2 regions of the Flavobacterium rhizophilum genome follow, and region 2 is predicted to be linked to the other one. Evidence: riboswitches for the same ligand, from Rfam matches in the RefSeq annotation. Region 2 holds a riboswitch; the other holds the start of a gene.
What was found. Region 2 has a riboswitch for cobalamin ahead of ABS768_RS00350 (Dph6-related ATP pyrophosphatase). Riboswitches for the same ligand answer to the same signal wherever they lie in the genome.
Positions count from the first base shown of each region.

Region 1: another riboswitch for cobalamin. It lies ahead of ABS768_RS16665 (TonB-dependent receptor plug domain-containing protein); the one in region 2 lies ahead of ABS768_RS00350 (Dph6-related ATP pyrophosphatase).

Region 1 covers NZ_JBELQB010000016.1:38,492-47,441, reverse strand. Annotated here, with positions in the region: gene ABS768_RS16665 (TonB-dependent receptor plug domain-containing protein) at 1-1,651, opposite strand, end outside; cobalamin riboswitch at 1,684-1,886, opposite strand; gene ABS768_RS16660 (ABC transporter substrate-binding protein) at 1,935-3,074, shown strand; gene ABS768_RS16655 (iron chelate uptake ABC transporter family permease subunit) at 3,081-4,112, shown strand; gene ABS768_RS16650 (ABC transporter ATP-binding protein) at 4,125-4,904, shown strand; gene ABS768_RS16645 (hypothetical protein) at 5,005-5,265, shown strand; gene ABS768_RS16640 (hypothetical protein) at 5,267-5,776, shown strand; gene ABS768_RS16635 (hypothetical protein) at 5,856-6,251, shown strand; gene ABS768_RS16630 (YceI family protein) at 6,281-6,817, opposite strand; gene ABS768_RS16625 (hypothetical protein) at 7,122-7,268, shown strand; gene ABS768_RS16620 (hypothetical protein) at 7,305-7,541, shown strand; gene ABS768_RS16615 (DUF6526 family protein) at 7,650-8,081, opposite strand; gene ABS768_RS16610 (N-acetylmuramoyl-L-alanine amidase) at 8,088-8,702, opposite strand; gene ABS768_RS16605 (YdeI/OmpD-associated family protein) at 8,792-8,950, opposite strand, start outside.
Region 2 covers NZ_JBELQB010000001.1:65,741-74,690, forward strand. Annotated here, with positions in the region: gene recG (ATP-dependent DNA helicase RecG) at 1-1,171, opposite strand, end outside; gene ABS768_RS00325 (M1 family metallopeptidase) at 1,276-3,348, shown strand; gene ABS768_RS00330 (DUF5694 domain-containing protein) at 3,349-4,179, opposite strand; gene ABS768_RS00335 (DUF7660 family protein) at 4,228-4,485, opposite strand; gene ABS768_RS00340 (hypothetical protein) at 4,493-5,083, opposite strand; gene ABS768_RS00345 (acyl-CoA thioesterase) at 5,145-5,528, opposite strand; gene ABS768_RS00350 (Dph6-related ATP pyrophosphatase) at 5,544-6,242, opposite strand; cobalamin riboswitch at 6,343-6,523, opposite strand; gene ABS768_RS00355 (DUF7935 family protein) at 6,572-7,096, opposite strand; gene ABS768_RS00360 (ATP-dependent helicase) at 7,295-8,950, shown strand, end outside.

The DNA of each region.
Region 1 (8,950 bases), on a different contig from region 2:
AGTTATTGTCCGATCTTGTAAACACCTCTCCGGTATATAAAAACTGATAGTAAGCAGTAAGTTTATTATATGCGTAAGACAGCGTCCCCGATCCTTTATGATAAGGCACATATATAAGCTGGTTACCGGTGTCTTCGTTTTCGCTACGGGTATAACCATAAACTGCGGTAAGCCCCAATTTGTGTCCGTTAAATTCCCTATTGTATTTAAATACCGTTTCTATACCATAGGTTTTAACCCTGTCGGTATTTTGTGGTCGCCACACACTACCCGTAGGCAGCCAGCGCAGCATATCTTTAAGTTTTATATAATACCCCGTTACGGTTAGGCTGGCATTTTTAACGGTAAACTCATTACCTATTTCTCCCTGTATTGAGCTTTCGGGTTTCAGGTCGGTATTACCGCTACCCTGCCAGTATAAATCCTGGAAAGTAGGTATCCTGAAGTTTTTAGATCCGTTTACCCTTAGCATGTAAAAATCGGAAAAACGATATTTTGCTCCTGCCGAATACAAAAACGGACTCTCATAATTATTAGTAGCCTCTTTTCTTATACCCGCCTCATACATTAATTTGTCAGTAACCGAATGACTAAACAGTACGCTAGCCGAACCTATATGCCTTTCGGCACCCTCAAGATTGGAACCATACCCTTTGGTTTGGGTAAAGTTCAATACCGAGTTTAGCTTCATTTTACTGTTAATTTGGAAGAGCAGGTCGTACTTCCCTATTATAGATTCTGATTTTCCGTAGGTATAATCGTCTTTATAAATATTATCAAAATACTTGTACTTCTCACTCAGGTAAGCAGCCTTTAGTTTTGAGGTAAACCTGCCATAATAGCCTGTCCACTCCAGCATGTTCCTTGTATCAAAATTATCATACTTCGTTCTTGTTTCCGATGGAAATATGAGCGAGAAATGCCTTTCCCCATCAAACAGGTAGCCGTAATAGGTAAGGACATTTTTTTGATTGATTTTATACCCCACTGTAGCCGAGGCACTGTTGTTATAATACTGCCCGTTAAGATTATGCCCCTCCTTACCTACGTAATCATAATCGTTATCAGAGCTGTTTCTGGTAAAGCTAAGGGATGCGCTAAACTTATTTGTAGCCATTGTCCCTGCATAATGCAGTCCAAGTGTATTAAAGCTGCCGAAGTTTGCCCTAAGCTCGTTAGTGAATTTTTCTTTATACTCAAGTTCGTTGTTCAGGTGAATACTCCCGCCTATGGCACTACTACCATAAATAACACTTCCGCCTCCTGCCCTAACATCTATGGCATTAAAGTCGCGGGTATTTATTACGTTAAAGTCAGTTTGCCCTGTTAACTGGGAGTTTATGTTTATACCGTTCCATATCACAGCAGTTTGCTGAGCGGTTGTTCCCCTGAATGACGGAGACGAAACCATACCCAGTCCGTTTTCCTTAAAATAGATGGTGGTATTGTAGTTTAAAAATGAAGTAAGTGATGATTGATTTATCCCGATAACCGAATCGTTTAATACCAGTACCTGCTGCGTATTTGAAAAATCACGCAATTGCGTGTCTGATATTATCACCTCTTTTAAAGGGACAATAGTATCCTGCTGCGCCCAAAGCTGATGGCACAATACAAGAGTTAATACAAGGATGAGTCTGTTAAATGTCATAATTTCCAGAACCTTTTTTCCCGAAGGTTCGATAATTGTTAACACTAAAGGCAGGTCTCCTGGCTTGCGTACTGTTGTTTACCTTCCCACCCATACAGGCAGTGGCTCGCAGTTAACAACAGCCTCCCAAAAGGGATATAGCTTACAGTTGCGGGAACAGCTCAGGTATTGCACCTGATTCCCTTTTAATACAGTGTGCGGCCGGCACACTATAACCTAAAGTTGGGTGCAAATATAGGATTAATATTGAAATTTATACATTTGCAGCAGCTTAATATTTGTTATGAAAATCTTACACTACCCTATTCTTCTTTTTTTATTACTGGCAGTAACAGGCTGTAAAAAACAGGAAAAAGCACACGAAGAAACTACCGAAACTGTAGAGAATTCAATAGTTTACGCCAGCGGACTGGAGTTGTACAAACACCCCGGTTATACCATAGTAAAAGTGACCAACCCGTGGCCTGATGCTACGGAAACCTTCACTTATGTTATGCAGAAAAAAGATGCTGTTGTGCCCGATAGTCTTAAAAAATATACTACTGTACAGGTACCGCTGCAATCAATTGTGGTGACTTCAACCACACACATACCGGCAATGGAAATGCTTGGTGTGGAAAACACTTTAGTAGGCTACCCCGGTACTGACTTCATTTCAAGCGAAAAGACAAGAAAACGTATTGATTCGGGACTGGTTAAAGACGTAGGTCAAAACGAAGGACTGAATACCGAAATTATGATTGACCTGTCCCCCGATGCTGTTGTGGGCTTTAGTATAAGTAGTAACAACAAATCCATGAACACCCTGCAAAACAGCGGGCTAACCGTTTTATACAATGGTGACTGGACCGAGCAAAGCCCGCTTGGAAGAGCCGAATGGATTAAGTTTTTCGGGGCACTTTACAGCAGGGAAAAAGAAGCCGATATTATTTTTAAACAGATAGTAAAAGATTATAATGAAGCTAAAAAAATAGCACAAAACACTACCGAAAAACCTACTGTTATGGCAGGCGCAATGTTTCAGGATCAATGGAACCTGCCACAGGGAGGAAGTTGGGGAGCGCAGTTTTTAAAAGATGCCAATGCCGACTATCTTTGGAAAGATACAGATGGGACCGGAAGTCTTAGCCTCTCCTTTGAAACCGTATTGGATAAAGCCGAAAATGCCGAATATTGGATTGGACCAAACAGCTATACATCTCTTAACGAAATGACTGAAAGCAACCCGCATTATGGGCAGTTCCGGTCATTTAAAAACAAGAAAGTATATTCCTTTGGTACTAAAAGAGGTCCAACCGGAGGATATGTATATTATGAGCTTTCGGCCACAAGGCCAGATCTTGTTTTAAAAGATCTTATCAAGATATTTCACCCGGAACTGTTGCCGGATTACGAACTTTACTTTTTTGAAAAATTAAACTAATCCACCGTGCTGTACACCAAACGATATACACTTATTTTTATACTGCTTGGCATTAGCCTTGTGGCGCTGTTTTTGGTTAATATCAGTTTGGGATCGGTTAGTATTCCCCTCAGGGAAGTGTTTAACAGCCTTATTGGCAAAGGTGCTTCAAAGTCGGCATGGGAATATATCATAATCAACTACAGGCTTCCTAAAGCGCTAACTGCAATTATTGTGGGCATGGGGCTGTCAATAAGCGGATTGCTTATGCAAACGCTCTTCCGCAATCCATTGGCAGGGCCTAGTGTTTTAGGCTTGAGTTCGGGAGCCAGCCTTATGGTAGCCATTGTTATTTTAGGTGCCGGGATTGTACCTGCCGTAGGTAGTTTTTTCTCATCGTCATACGGACTCGTACTTGCCTCTACCCTTGGTAGTTTACTGGTATTACTGGCTGTATTGATAGTAGCACAAAGGCTAAAAGATACAATGGCAATACTAATTGTAGGTTTAATGTTCGGGAGTTTTGCAGGGGCCATTGTAGGTGTACTGTCTTACTTCAGTAATGCCGAACAGCTACAAAAATATACGTTTTGGGCATTGGGAAGTTTAGGTAATCTTTCGTGGGAAAACATCACTATACTATGGAGTGCCAGTCTACTTGGACTTGCTATAGCCGTTACCTGTATTAAACCGCTTAATGCTATGCTGCTTGGCGAACGTTATGCCAAAAGCCTTGGGATAAACTTTAGCCAAACACGCTTTACAATCATACTGGCAACCAGTATTATTACGGGCTGTATTACGGCATTTACAGGACCTATCTCGTTTATAGGTATTGCCGTACCCCATATTGTAAAACTACTGTTTAAAACCAGTAGCCATCTGGTATTATTTTGGGCAACACTGCTTGCAGGTGCTGCCATAATGCTTATTTGCGATACGGTAACCCAATGGCCGGGAAGCAGCTTTGTATTACCTATAAACGGTATTACATCTATAATTGGTGCGCCAATAGTGATATGGCTTTTGTTCAGGAAAAAGAAAGGGGTATTCAGTTAAATTCAAAAAGTGATGGAAACAGTATTAGCGGCAAGTAATCTTAGTATTGGTTATCCTGAAAAAAAACAGGAAGCTATTATTGCACAGCATATTAACCTCAACCTTAAAAAAGGTACGCTTATCGCATTAATAGGTGCCAATGGTATAGGTAAATCTACCCTGCTGCGTACCTTAACCGGAATTCAGCCGCCTATTAGCGGGATTATTCAGCTTAACGGAATTAACCTAACTCAACACAACCCTAAGGAACTGGCTCAAAACCTAAGCGTGGTACTTACCGAGAAGCTTCCGCCAAGCAACCTTACGGTTTATGAACTTATTGCACTGGGAAGGCAGCCTTATACCAACTGGTTAGGCACACTTACCGAAGAAGATAAGCTACAGGTAAAAAGGGCACTTCAACTTACCCAACTTGAGCATCTCGCAGACAGAAAGTATTATGAAATAAGTGACGGACAGTTACAAAAGGTGCTAATCGCCCGTGCCCTGGCACAGGACACGCCTTTTATAGTACTGGACGAGCCTACCACTCACTTAGACCTACTGCATAAGGTAAGCCTGTTAAGACTCCTGAAAAAGCTTACACAGGAAACCGATAAATGCATACTCTACTCCACACATGACCTAGACCTTGCCCTGCAGTTAAGCAGTGAGATTGTTGTAATGACTAAACAGGAAGTAATACAGGACTCTCCTGCTAATTTAATTAGCAACAAGGTTTTTAACAGGTTATTTAATGATGACAGCATAACTTTTGATGCTGAAAAGGGTGGTTTTACCGTGAAGGAATAAGCACTTTGACTTCGGCTTTTTCTTACGCATTTAACAAAAGCTAAACACAGTCCTCGCCTATTATTCTGTAACTTTACTGTAAACCAATACCTAAATAATCATGGCTAATCAGTTTACAATAACCTATCCGGGTGATAAAACAAGTCTGCTAAACAAGATAAAAAGTTCTATAGGCGACAAGGGTAATCTTGCCGGAGACGACCAGCACGGAAATTTTGAAGGCAGTACCCCTTTGGGAAAATTCTCGGGTTCCTATAGTATAGATGGAGATGATATTACCATAACCATTGATAAAAAACCAATGCTTATATCCAACAGCAGGATACAGGAAGAGTTTGAAAAAGCCTTAAACGACAAATAATATGCATAAAATTACCTTACTTATACTATTTATATGTACAACTATAAAGGCACAACCTCCTTTAATGGAACTACACTCAAATGGTTTTGATCCTGTAGAGGTAAGTATCCCCTCCATACCTGTTGAGTTATTCATAAAAGCGACCGATACATGGGCTTATGAATATAACCGACTTAAAAGCCCGGTGGATGTTACTAATGTAACTGCAAATACTATAACCATTAGTGCCTATAAGAAAAACGCCTTTTATTACCGTAACCGTGGCGAGGCTTTCTTTTACAAAATACGCTATACCATGACCATTACTTTTCATGTTAACAGCTACACTCTTGACTTTAAAGTAGGTGATATTTATACCGACGGAGACGTACTGGTTGAATACAAACTTCCTGATTATTTTACCTCATCGGGCAAGCTGAAGGACGGTTATAACATGCTGGACGAATCCCTGCAAAAAACAGTAAACGACATAGTGAACTCACACTATAATTTTATTATAAAGTACCAGTAGCTAAGGCTTTGTTAAACCTTTTTGTTTTATGATTCATTAGTAGTAATATTATAATAACAACCTAAAAAAACAAAAAGCTATGTCACAGGAAACAAAAAATAACCCTAAGGATTTAGGTTCAAAAAAGATAGACAACCATCAGAAAAACGAAGGCTTTAGCGGAGAAAACCTACCCAATAATTACAATCCCGGCAGCCGCTTTTTAAATCCTGAAACCGAAAAAGATGAAGAAGGCAATAAGGAACTTCAAAAACGCGCCCGCGATGTAAACGAGGGAAAAGCAGTACCGGTTAGTCAAAGCGATAAAACCGTGAATGATAAAGGTGAAGTGGTAGACAAAAACCGTGGTACCAAAAACGAAACTGAAGATAAGGAAACCGCCGAGAACAGGGATTTCAATTCAGATATTGAAAAAAACCGTTATCCGGCATCACATCCCGAAAACAAAAGAGATCGCGGAAATACAGAACATTAAAAAAGGCAGGTTATACCTGCCTTTTTTGTTTACTCTTCCTCTTTAATAAACTGTATATTGGCATGTAGGTGAATTTCCTCTCCCAGTACCAGTCCGCCTGCCTCTGTAGTATCATTGGCATGGATGTTAAAATCATTTCGGTCAATCTCGCCGCTAATATCAAATCCGGCTCTCATATTACCAAATCCGTCTCTGGCTTCTCCGCCAAACAATACCTTAAACGTAATCTCCTTAGTAACATCTTTAACGGTAAGATCCCCTTTTAAATCATACTTATCGCCATCTATATGGTTAAATGATTTTGAGACGAACTGCATTTCAGGATAGTAATCGGCATTAAAAAAATCGGCCGACTTCAAATGCTCATCCCTTTGTTCATTATTGGTGTCTACACTGTATACGTCTATAGTCAGCTTAAAGTCTGCATCAGTAAAATCATCTTTTCCGGCATGCATAGTGCCCGAAAATAACCTGAAATGCCCTGTAACATTAGCAATAAGCAAATGCCTTATTTTAAACTGTATATCGGAGTGAGCCAAATCGAGAATCCATTTTGCTGTTTTCATAATTATATGTGCTTTAAAAAAAACTGGTTAATAGTGATAAATGATGTTTTTATAAGTAATACCTTATAATACACTACTAATTTACTCACTATTGTATACTGTTTTACAACTCATTGCGTGAATTGTTTGTTAAACTTTCCTTTATATATGCTAACTCTCAAAATGCTAACTGGCTACCAGTAGCGGGGTTAAGGACTTTGTTAAAGGTTTTTATAACATTTTGCATAAAAATGAGTGTTAATTAACTTCAATATCAATAAGTTATGACTGAACTTTGTATACATCAACCTAAAGGAATAATATTATGAGTAATAAAGATAAAAATCAAACTCCGGCACCTAAAGTATCAAGCGGCAAGGATTTGAGCGAGAAGAAAACTCCTGAGTTGAAAAAGAATTTTAAAAATGCCGAAAAGGGTGCTTCGAAAAAGGAAAATCAACCTGACAATTAAAATTAAAACCAGTATTAATATTTAAATGTAAGTGTTATGAGTACCGAAAAAAGCAACAACATATATACAGGGCAAATGGGAAACAGGCCAAGCGAACCTATAAGAGCCGGTGGGCGTAATGCTGACAGGAGTTATTATAAGGACCAAATGAACAGTGGGGCTTTTATTGCCCATAACATAAGTCAGGGAAGGGATGTACGTTCCAGAACGTATAACGAAGCCGAACAGACCTGGAAGGAACAGCAAAAGCCCAACCCTGATAATAAACAATAATACAAAGCCCTTAAGGGCTGCAACATAGGATATAGGATAAGAGAGTTTTTTGTGTGGTTCTAAACTATCTATTTCTAAAGAAGCCTGCTGTTTAGCAGGCTTCTTTTATTATACGCGTTGATTATCGGCTTTCCAGTTTTTTATTGATTTTTTAATTGCTTTAGAATCGAGGTTATCGGCTATTGCTTTTTCCAGCAGTGCCGGCATTTCCTCATCGGGGGCAAAACGCAGGGCAAACAACTGCCCTTTGCTTAGCTTATCTTCATAAGGTTCAAGGCGCTGCCCTGTAGTAGCAAAATAGCGGTAACGCAGTTCCTGTAGTACAATCCTGTCCTGTAAAGTTAAGGCATAGTGCTGCCTTAGCATAAACGACAATAGGGTAACCGAAAAGAAAGCCAGAAACAGGAATACCCATATAAGCCAGTTTTCATTATCAAATGAATGCCCCACACAAAATCCCATCACTAATAACATTACAGGGTAAAATACAAAATGATGTGGGACATAATACCTTACATGGTTTTTATAATTCTGTTCCATTTTATTTTATTCTATTCCTTTAAGGAAGTTTACAATACGCGAAGCGATTTCCTTCTGTCCATCCTGTGATGTAAGATATTGCCTGTCGTTTTCATTTGAAAGGAATCCCATTTCAAACAATATACCCGGAGCTTCTGTATTTTTAAGTATATAAAATCTTGCTTCTTTTACAGGAGTCACTTCAAATCGGTCGCTCATTACTTCTGATAGTTTTGCAGCATATTCCTTTGATTTCTGATTTTGGGCAACATCCTGACCAACAAAAAATTCCATTCCTGATTTATCCGATTTATCGGTCATATTAATGTGCAGGGATAAAACCAAATCAGGCTTAATATTATTGATAGTTTCAACCCTGTCTGTCAGTTGCTGAAACTCATCATTATTTCTGGTAAAGTGAATTACCACTTCTTTATCATCGTTAAGCTCCTTTACTTTTTGGGCGATAGATGCTACAATATCTTTCTCTAAAAAGTCATCATGCTTAGCTCCAAAATCTTTACCACCGTGACCAGCATCTATAACAACATTGATTTTTTGGGTTTCAGTTTCCGGTAATGCAAAAGCAAAACAAACAATTACTGCCATTGCAGCAAGGTTTCTAATAAGGTGTTTTTTCATAAGTAGTTGGTTTTTATGGTTACTATATATACAGTACAACATCAAAAATAACGAAAAAATTGTGTACATCTGTAGGAAATACAATACTTTTAACGGAGCCTTATACCATTTTCACTGGCTTCCATTAGTTTTTCAAGCCTTGAAATTTTGGTTTTTTCCTGTTTGGCAGATATAACCCAGTGTTTCATTAAATTTTTATAGTAAGGTGGCTGATTGTTAAAAAACGCCCATGCTTTTTCGTTCTGTTC
Region 2 (8,950 bases):
TTTTAAACTGAACCTTATCTTCAAGTAGGGCATGAGTGCCTATTATAATGTGTAATGTACCGTTTTCGAGTTCTTCGTGAATAATCCTTCTTTCGGCCGTTTTGGTAGACCCTGTAAGTATTTTAATATTAATATTTAAAGGCGCTGCCAGTTCTGATAAACCTACAAAATGCTGGTTAGCCAAAATCTCGGTAGGTGCCATAAGACAGGCCTGAAAACCGTTATCAAGAGCCAGTAGCATACTCATTAGCGCTACAATGGTTTTACCCGATCCCACATCTCCCTGTAACAGGCGGTTCATTTGTGCCGGATGCCCCATATCGTGCCTAATTTCCTTTAGTACGCGTTTTTGGGCATTGGTAAGTTCAAAAGGAAGGTGATTTTGGTAAAAACCGTTAAACATTTCGCCTACTTTGTCAAAGGGGTGTCCTTTTATTTTATGTTTACGCAGTAAATTTTTAGTAATAAGCTGTAGCTGAATAAAAAACAGTTCTTCAAACTTAAGCCTGAACTGTGCCTGAGCCAGTATTTCCTGACTTTTAGGAAAGTGTACATTAAACAATGCCGCATTTTTAGGAATTAGTTTAATTTCCTGTAAAAGCCATGCCGGTAGTGTTTCCTTAAACAATGCCTGTGTTTCTATAAACAGCTGTTGCATTATTTTGTTTACCACTTTATTTGTAATACCGCGTTGCGTAAGTTTTTCGGTACTTGGGTAAATAGGCTGCATGGCGCTGCGAAGGCTTTTTTCGTGTTCGCTAAGCAGTTCCATTTCTGGGTGTGCCATATTGAAAACTCCGTTAAACGAAGTAACTTTACCAAAAATTACATAAGGCACATTTATCTTAACGTTTTCCCTTATCCATTTTTGTCCCTGAAACCACACCAGTTCCATTTGCCCTGTATTGTCTACAAAGGTAGCAACAAGGCGTTTTCCGCGTTTTTGTTCAACCGTTTTTATGTTGATTACTTTCCCTACAATCTGTACTTCAGAGTTACTGTTTTGCAATTCGTTAATACGGTAATACCTAGTACGGTCTATATAGCGGTTAGGGTAAAGGTTAAGCAGGTCGCCATATTTATGAATGCCCAACTCCTTACGTAACAACTCGCCACGGGCAGGGCCTACGCCTTTAAGGTATTCTATAGGAGTTTCTAATAGGTTATTCATTTTGGCTTGTAAGGATTGAGTTACGAAGATAAAACTTATTCGATAAAATTAAAGTGTAATATATGTATGCATTTATTAGTTTTGTATAAATACTTTGATTTTCCATGAAAAACTACATTTCTGCCACTATATTTTTACTAAGCCTTTCGGGCTTTGCCCAGCAATACAAAAAGGCCGATTTTAAAACCCTTAATGCCTACCTTACTTTTGATGTATCCCATAAAAAGATTATGGGTAAGGTTAAGTATACCTTTGATTTGCTTGAAAAAACCGATACCATTACCATTGACGCGCACGATATGGATTATGCCAACTTAACCATTAACGGTAAGAAAGCAGGTTTTGTAGATGCTCCCCATGCCTTAAAGCTTTACAAAGGTTATAAAAAAGGAAAAAACATACTGGAGTTTGATTACACGGCACAGCCTAAACAAACGCTTTACTTTGTGGGTGAAGGCAACGGACTGCAAATATGGACACAAGGGCAGGGGAAGTATACCAGTCACTGGCTACCGAGTTTTGACGACATGAACGAAAAGGTGGTGTTTAACCTTTCGGTAGGATTTCAGGAGGGATTTGAAGTACTGGCTAATGGTGAGTTGAAAGGTAAATCCGCTGAGGATAACCTTCAAAAATGGAATTACGAAATGCAAAATCCTATGAGTAGCTATCTTTTGATGATGGCTATAGGCAGGTTTGAAAAACAGCAGCAGATGTCGGCCTCAGGTACTCCGTTAGAGTTTTATTACCGTCCGGAAGACAGGGATAAATTTGAACCTACCTATCGTTACAGTAAACAGATATTCGATTTTTTTGAAAAGGAAATAGGAGTGAAGTATGCTTGGGGAATTTACAGGCAAATACCGGTGCTCGACTTTTTATATGCAGGTATGGAAAATACAACTTCTACTATATTTTCACAGGATTATGTGGTGGATAACATTGGTTTTAATGATCGAACTTATGTAAATGTTAATGCCCACGAACTGGCTCACCAGTGGTTTGGCGATTTGATTACGGCAAAGTCGGGTGAGCATCACTGGCTACAGGAAGGTTTTGCTACTTACTATGCTTTACTGGCAGAACAGGAACTGTATGGGGAAGACCATTTTTACTATGAGTTATACCAAATGGCAGAAAGGTTACAGCAGGCATCACAAACTGATACAGTGCCTATATTAAACGAAAAAGCAAGTGCCTTGAGTTACTATCAAAAAGGAGCATGGGCACTGCATGTATTAAGAGAAGGTGTAGGGCATGATGTTTTTAGGAAAGCAGTGAAAACTTATTTGGAAAAATATGCCTTTAAGAATGTAAGTACCGATGATTTTCTTGCAGAGATTAACAAGGTGTCTGATTATAATACCGAATCATTTAAAAAACGCTGGCTTAAAAATCCTAAGTTTGAGGTTGGTGAAGCTATTGATTTACTGAAAAAAAATAAATTCATACAACAGTATTTTGCTATAGGCAGTCTGCAAAACCAACCATTTGAGGAAGGTAAGGAAATGTATACACAGGTAATGAATTCGGATGCATTTTGGCCTTTAAAAGAAGAAATACTGTTCCAACTGGCAGAAGTACCATTTGAAGAAAAAGCCGACATTGTGCGTACTGCCATGAAAACGGATAATATAAAAATAAGGCAGGCGGTTGCCCGTACGGTTGTTACTATTCCTGATGCGTTTTTTGAAGAATACACATCACTTATGCAGGATGAGTCATACGTAACAAAGGAAATTGCTCTTAATGTTTTAAGCATGCGTTTCCCAGACAGGATAGGGGAGTTCCTTGATGTGTCTGATACCTGGGTTGGATTTAACGACAAAAATTTAAGGATACTATGGCTAACGCTAGCTTACACCACTAAAGACTACAGAGCTGATAAAAAAGAGCAATATTATGCCGAGCTACAGGATTATGCGTCTCCAAAGTATGAAAGCAGTATCCGTCAAAATGCATTGTCTAATTTAATTTTTATAGGTAAGCAGGATGATATTGTACTTATAAATCTTGCCAGAGCCACTAAACATCACAAATGGCAATTTGCCAAGTTTGGACGTGATAATATAAGAAAGCTGCTTAAAGAAGAAGGCTACAGGGAAGCGTTTACCAATATAATGCCTGAACTTAAGGAGAATGAAAGACAAAGGCTGGAATTACTTTTAGCCGAATAATTATTTTAAAATTGTATTTGCTTCTATAAGGTTATATTCGGGGTCATCCCTGAAAATGCTTTTAAGTGAGCCTACATGACCTACACCAATAATAAGCAAAATACGTTTAGGTTTTTCCTTTAGTTGAGTGGTTACAATATTGGAGTATATTTTATAATCCCTGTTTTTCCACACAGAAGTAAGCTCTGCACCTATATATTTTGTATCAACAAATGCGGAATCAATCATTTCATCGTTGCCGTTAAAAGTACCGTTTCTAACCCTTGCAGGGGTTATGTATTTCAAATGGTAGACTTTGTTGTAAGTATCGGGTTGGTTTAGAAAGGTGAGATAATCTTTAAAAGAGAGCGTACCGTTACTAATAGCCTTGTATTTTGCCATTACTATTTCCCGAAGCTCCAGAGTTTCGTTTTTATACAACTCAATATTATCTCCATTATCCAAGAGACTTTGTGATGTGCCCCCTGGTGCATTAACGCAGTATACTTTTTTTAGATTATGTTTTTTAGCAATAGGAAAAGCGATATTAAAAATCTCTCTTCTGCTGGAAGTGTTTAAAATACCTTTTACATAAAGATTATACATACTGTCTATTTCGGGTTGATTTTCCGGAAGTTCCTCAACCATAATGCAGTCAGGTTTGTACTTGCCAATTAAATCAATAACTGTATTTATTTCAGTTTTTCTTTTATCAGATTTGATATCAGTATTAGGGTTATCTTCCTTATAAATCTGACTAAAATGATCTGTTCCCAGTAGTACGATGTCAGTTTTTTGTGAAAATACTGTAGTACAAATAAAAAGTAATAATAGCGGTAAGGCTTTCTTCATAGTTGTTTTTGTTTTTATAAATATAACAAAAACAATTGGTTAAAGAGGTCATTCGTAAACAATAGCACCTTTTAGCATGTCTGCAAATACATGCCAGTCTGCAGTCTCGGGGCTTCTGTCCTGTTTAGTGTTTTTATAATACTTAGGTATATCATCAGCATAATCAGATAGTGCTTTCAAAAAAGATTCGAGGGTGTTATTCTCCCAATCTTCCGGTTTTGAGGCGTAGTATTTATGCAGAAGTTTTAAAAACTCAACAAAATCTTTCCTACTTGTAATCTGTTTACTATAGAGTTCATCCGTCATCTGTTAATTATCCTATTTTAATAGTCTTTACTGCTGCTTCAAATTCTTTAGAGCGGTCTTTTCCGTTTATCTCATCGGTAAAATTAAGATGGAAAACATAATTGTTATAAGGTATAACATAAGTAAAACTGCGTATAGTTGTAGTTTTCCCGTTTACCATCATGGAGTAGGTAGCTACATAGCCTATACTTTTAATACCCGCAATTTTTACCTCTTTAGGTTTTTTAACCAGTTTAAAATCCGGTTGGAATTTCTTCTGTATTTTAACATTGTTCTCGGTAGCTTTCAGCAGTACTTTAAAATCTTTTTCATAATTACTGGCAACGTTAAACTGCATTTTAGGGATGTAATTACCTCCTTCTTTTATGGTTTCCCTGTCATAAAACAGGGTAAGGAAAACCGAGTTACTGTCATCCAGTATTTTTTTACGTTCGCTTTTGCTCAATTCAATTTCGGCAGGGAACCCGTTACGGTTGTCTTCCCACCAGGTTTGAGGTATTTCGATAGTGATACCAAAACCTTTGTTATGATATATTTTTTGGGCAAAAGCCGAACTAAGGCATAAAAAAATAAGAGAGGCAGTAAATATCTTTTTCATGATAATGTTTTATAAAACAAACATAAACAAAAAAGGCATCCGATTGAAGGATGCCTTTTAATTAAAGTATTTTTACCGGGACTTTATTCTCATCTATTGCGACAAAAGTAAACTCTCCGTTTACTGCTTTTTCCCTTGTATTTTCATACATCTGTTCTACATAAATCTCTACACGTACTTTAAGACTGGTGGTTCCTACATAGGTAACCTTACCAATAAGCTCAACTATAGTACCTGCAGGGATGGGTTTCTTAAAATCGATACGATCACTGCTCACCGTTACCATACGCTGACGGCTAAAACGCGTAGCCGTTATAAAAGCAACTTCGTCCATTAAGTGCATGGCAGTACCCCCGAAAAGAGTATCATAGTGATTTGTTGTGTTAGGGAAAACCGCTTTAAAAATTCGTGTTTCCGATAGTTTTATTCTTACTTCTGATGTCATATTTATGATGGTTATTTATTGTGGAATCAAATCGCAAAACCAATATCCGGTTTTTGTGCCGTGGTTGTCGTATTCTCTGTAAATCGTTTCACCTATGGTAAAGTCTACAGGTTTTTTAAAGTAGGGAGCATCAAAGCAAAAGGTATGGAACTCACCGTTTTCACCACAGGGATCAACATCATCGGGTAGTTCATTTATAAAATCATGGTCTATAACACGACCAACAAATGATTTATCCAGTTTAGTACCGTTTACACAAACGGTTATGGTTTTAAAGCCCAGGTCTATAAACTCTTTTAATAATTCTTTAGTGTCTTTTTTCCATAAAGGGAAAACCGCTTTTATACCATAAGGTTCAAGTTGTTTTTCCCTGTATACCTTAAGGTCTTCTAAAAAAATATCACCAAAAGCAGCGGTAGTGTATCCTTCATTTATAAGTTCCTGAACCTTATTTTTCATAATGGTTTCATACTCCTCGTTGGTAGGCTGGAGGGGAAGCTCTATAGTAGTGCCCGGTATCCCTATGGCTTCAATTTGCTGTAGTAAAAGCTCTTTACGTAAACCATGCATACTAACACGGTCATAATGTGAATTTATAGATGTAAGCAGGCTGTCTACACTATAGTTTTTGTTCTGTAACAGGTAATAAAGTGCAATGGCGCTGTCTTTACCGCTACTCCAGTTAAAATACGTTTTTTGTGTGTTCTCCGTCACGTGTATATTTTTAAAGCTTTTACGGAGATAAAATGAAGGCACAGCAGTTAAACTCCAAAAAGGAGTACAATTACCGGACATCACTTTAACCGCGAAAGCATAGTCATTATTTAGTAAGGCAGGTCTCCTGGCTTGTACATTTTATCGCCCTTCCCGCTAAATGCAGCAGTGGTTTATTTCGATAAAACTGTTTTGTACTTTACAGTTGCGCGACAGCCCGTGATTTACACACGATTCCCTATTAATTTGCGTTAAGCAAAACCTTTTGGCAAATATAAAATAAAAAGGCATCCTTTTCAGGATGCCTTGTAAAATATTGTAAATTGGCATTATTGCCACATTTCGGCTACTTCATTTTTAAGATAAGCCACAGCGATGCTGCTTGGACTTTGTGTGTCAAACAAATCGGTAAGTATAACCTCTCTTAACTTGTTTGCACTATCTACCTTTTCGCTCATATTGGTTTTGCGTATCATTTGGATAGTAGCATTTTTTGCCGTAGTGATAATATCCCAGCTTTCGGCAGAAATATAGATTTGTTGCGTAAGGTTATGCTCGTATTCCTGCTCAATTTGTGCAATTACATACTCCTCATAATCATGTTTGTTTGATGACTGGGGAGCAATTCTTATAAGCAATTTTGAAGGGTTTATTCTTTCAAGGAAAAGTACCAGTCTTTCATATGCCTGCAGTCGCAACGGCATAGCATTTTTTTGTGCTTCTTTGTGAATAAGGTATCGGCGGCGACTTTCTTCGTTTTTGCGTTGGGCATCAAAAAAATAGTAGGCTAAAAGTCCTACTACGATTGAAGGTAGCGTATATGCCAGTACGTCAATAAATTTTGTAAAATCCATGTTTAGTAATAGTTTGGTGTAATAAACTAACGCAGTTTGTTAATATAAAATTGTGAAAGGCGAAAATAACGAAATACTTTTTGTAAGATAAAATTATTGTGAATAATTTTTAACAAAACAGCTTATCTGAAACTATAATTAGAGTTTATTTCCCGACTAAAAATAACTATTTTTGCTTTTTTAGAAGTTATGACGGAAATTGAAAAGTATATAAGCCAGCTAAATGAAGCGCAAAGGGCTCCGGTTTTGCAAAAAGACGGACCTATGATTGTAATTGCAGGTGCAGGATCGGGTAAGACAAGGGTACTTACACTGCGTATTGCTTACCTTATGAGTCAGGGGGTGGATGCCTTTAATATTTTGGCACTTACCTTTACCAATAAGGCTGCGCGTGAAATGAAAAACCGTATTGCGGGTATTGTAGGGAACTCTGAAGCCAAAAACCTTTGGATGGGTACATTCCACTCTATTTTTGCCAAAATACTGCGTTTTGAGGCCGATAAGCTGGGCTATCCGTCAAACTTTAGTATTTACGACAGTCAGGATAGTGTACGCCTTATATCTTCTATCATTAAGGAAATGCAGCTAGATAAGGATGTATACAAGCCAAAGCAGGTATTGAGCCGTATTTCCAATTATAAAAACAACCTTATTACGGTTAAGGCTTATTACAACAACCCTGAACTTCAGGAAGCCGATGCCATGTCCAAAAAACCAAGAATGGGCGAGGTATACGAGCAGTACGTAGAGCGTTGCTTTAAGGCAGGAGCCATGGACTTTGATGACCTTTTGCTTCGTACTAATGAGCTTCTCAACCGTTTCCCTGATGTGCTTATGAAATATCAGGATCGTTTCCGTTATATACTTGTGGATGAGTATCAAGATACCAACCACTCTCAATACCTTATTGTAAGAGCTCTGTCTGACAGGTTCCAGAATATTTGTGTGGTAGGAGATGATGCCCAGAGTATTTACGCTTTTAGAGGGGCAAACATTAACAACATCCTTAACTTCCAAAAGGATTACGACAACGTACAAACATACCGACTGGAGCAAAATTATCGTTCGTCACGAAACATTGTGGAAGCGGCTAACTCCATTATAGATAAAAATAAAACTAAGCTGGATAAGGTTGTATGGACTGCCAATGATGACGGACCGAAAATTAAGGTACATCGTAGTCTTACCGATAGTGAGGAAGGGCGTTTTGTGGCCAGTACCATTTTTGAGCAGAAAATGCAGAACCAGCTTCCTAACGGAAACTTTGCCGTATTGTACCGTACCAATGCACAGTCACGCTCTATTGAGGATGCTTTAAGGAAACGTGATATTCCATATAGGATTTACGGTGGGCTTTCTTTCTACCAAAGAAAAGAGATTAAAGACGTTTTGGCTTACCTAAGGCTGGTTATTAACCCTAAGGACGAAGAAGCTCTTGTAAGGGTAATTAACTATCCTGCAAGAGGTATTGGTGGTACAACAATAGAAAAACTTACCGTTGCCGCAAACCATTACAAACGTTCGATTTTTGAGGTAATGGAAAATATCGACAGGATTGATTTAAGGCTTAATTCGGGGACAAGAAACAAAATTCAGGATTTTGTTACCATGGTAAAAAGCTTTCAGGTCATTAACGACAGTTATGATGCCTTTTACCTTACCGAGCACGTTACCAAGAAAACCGGACTTATACAGGAGCTGAAAAAGGATGCAACGCCCGAAGGTATTGCCCGTATAGAGAATATAGAAGAGTTGCTAAACGGTATTAAAGACTTTATTGAAGGTCAAAAAGAGGTAGACGGTGCAAGAGGAGCATTATCTGAATTTCTTGAAGATGTTGCCCTGGCTACCGAT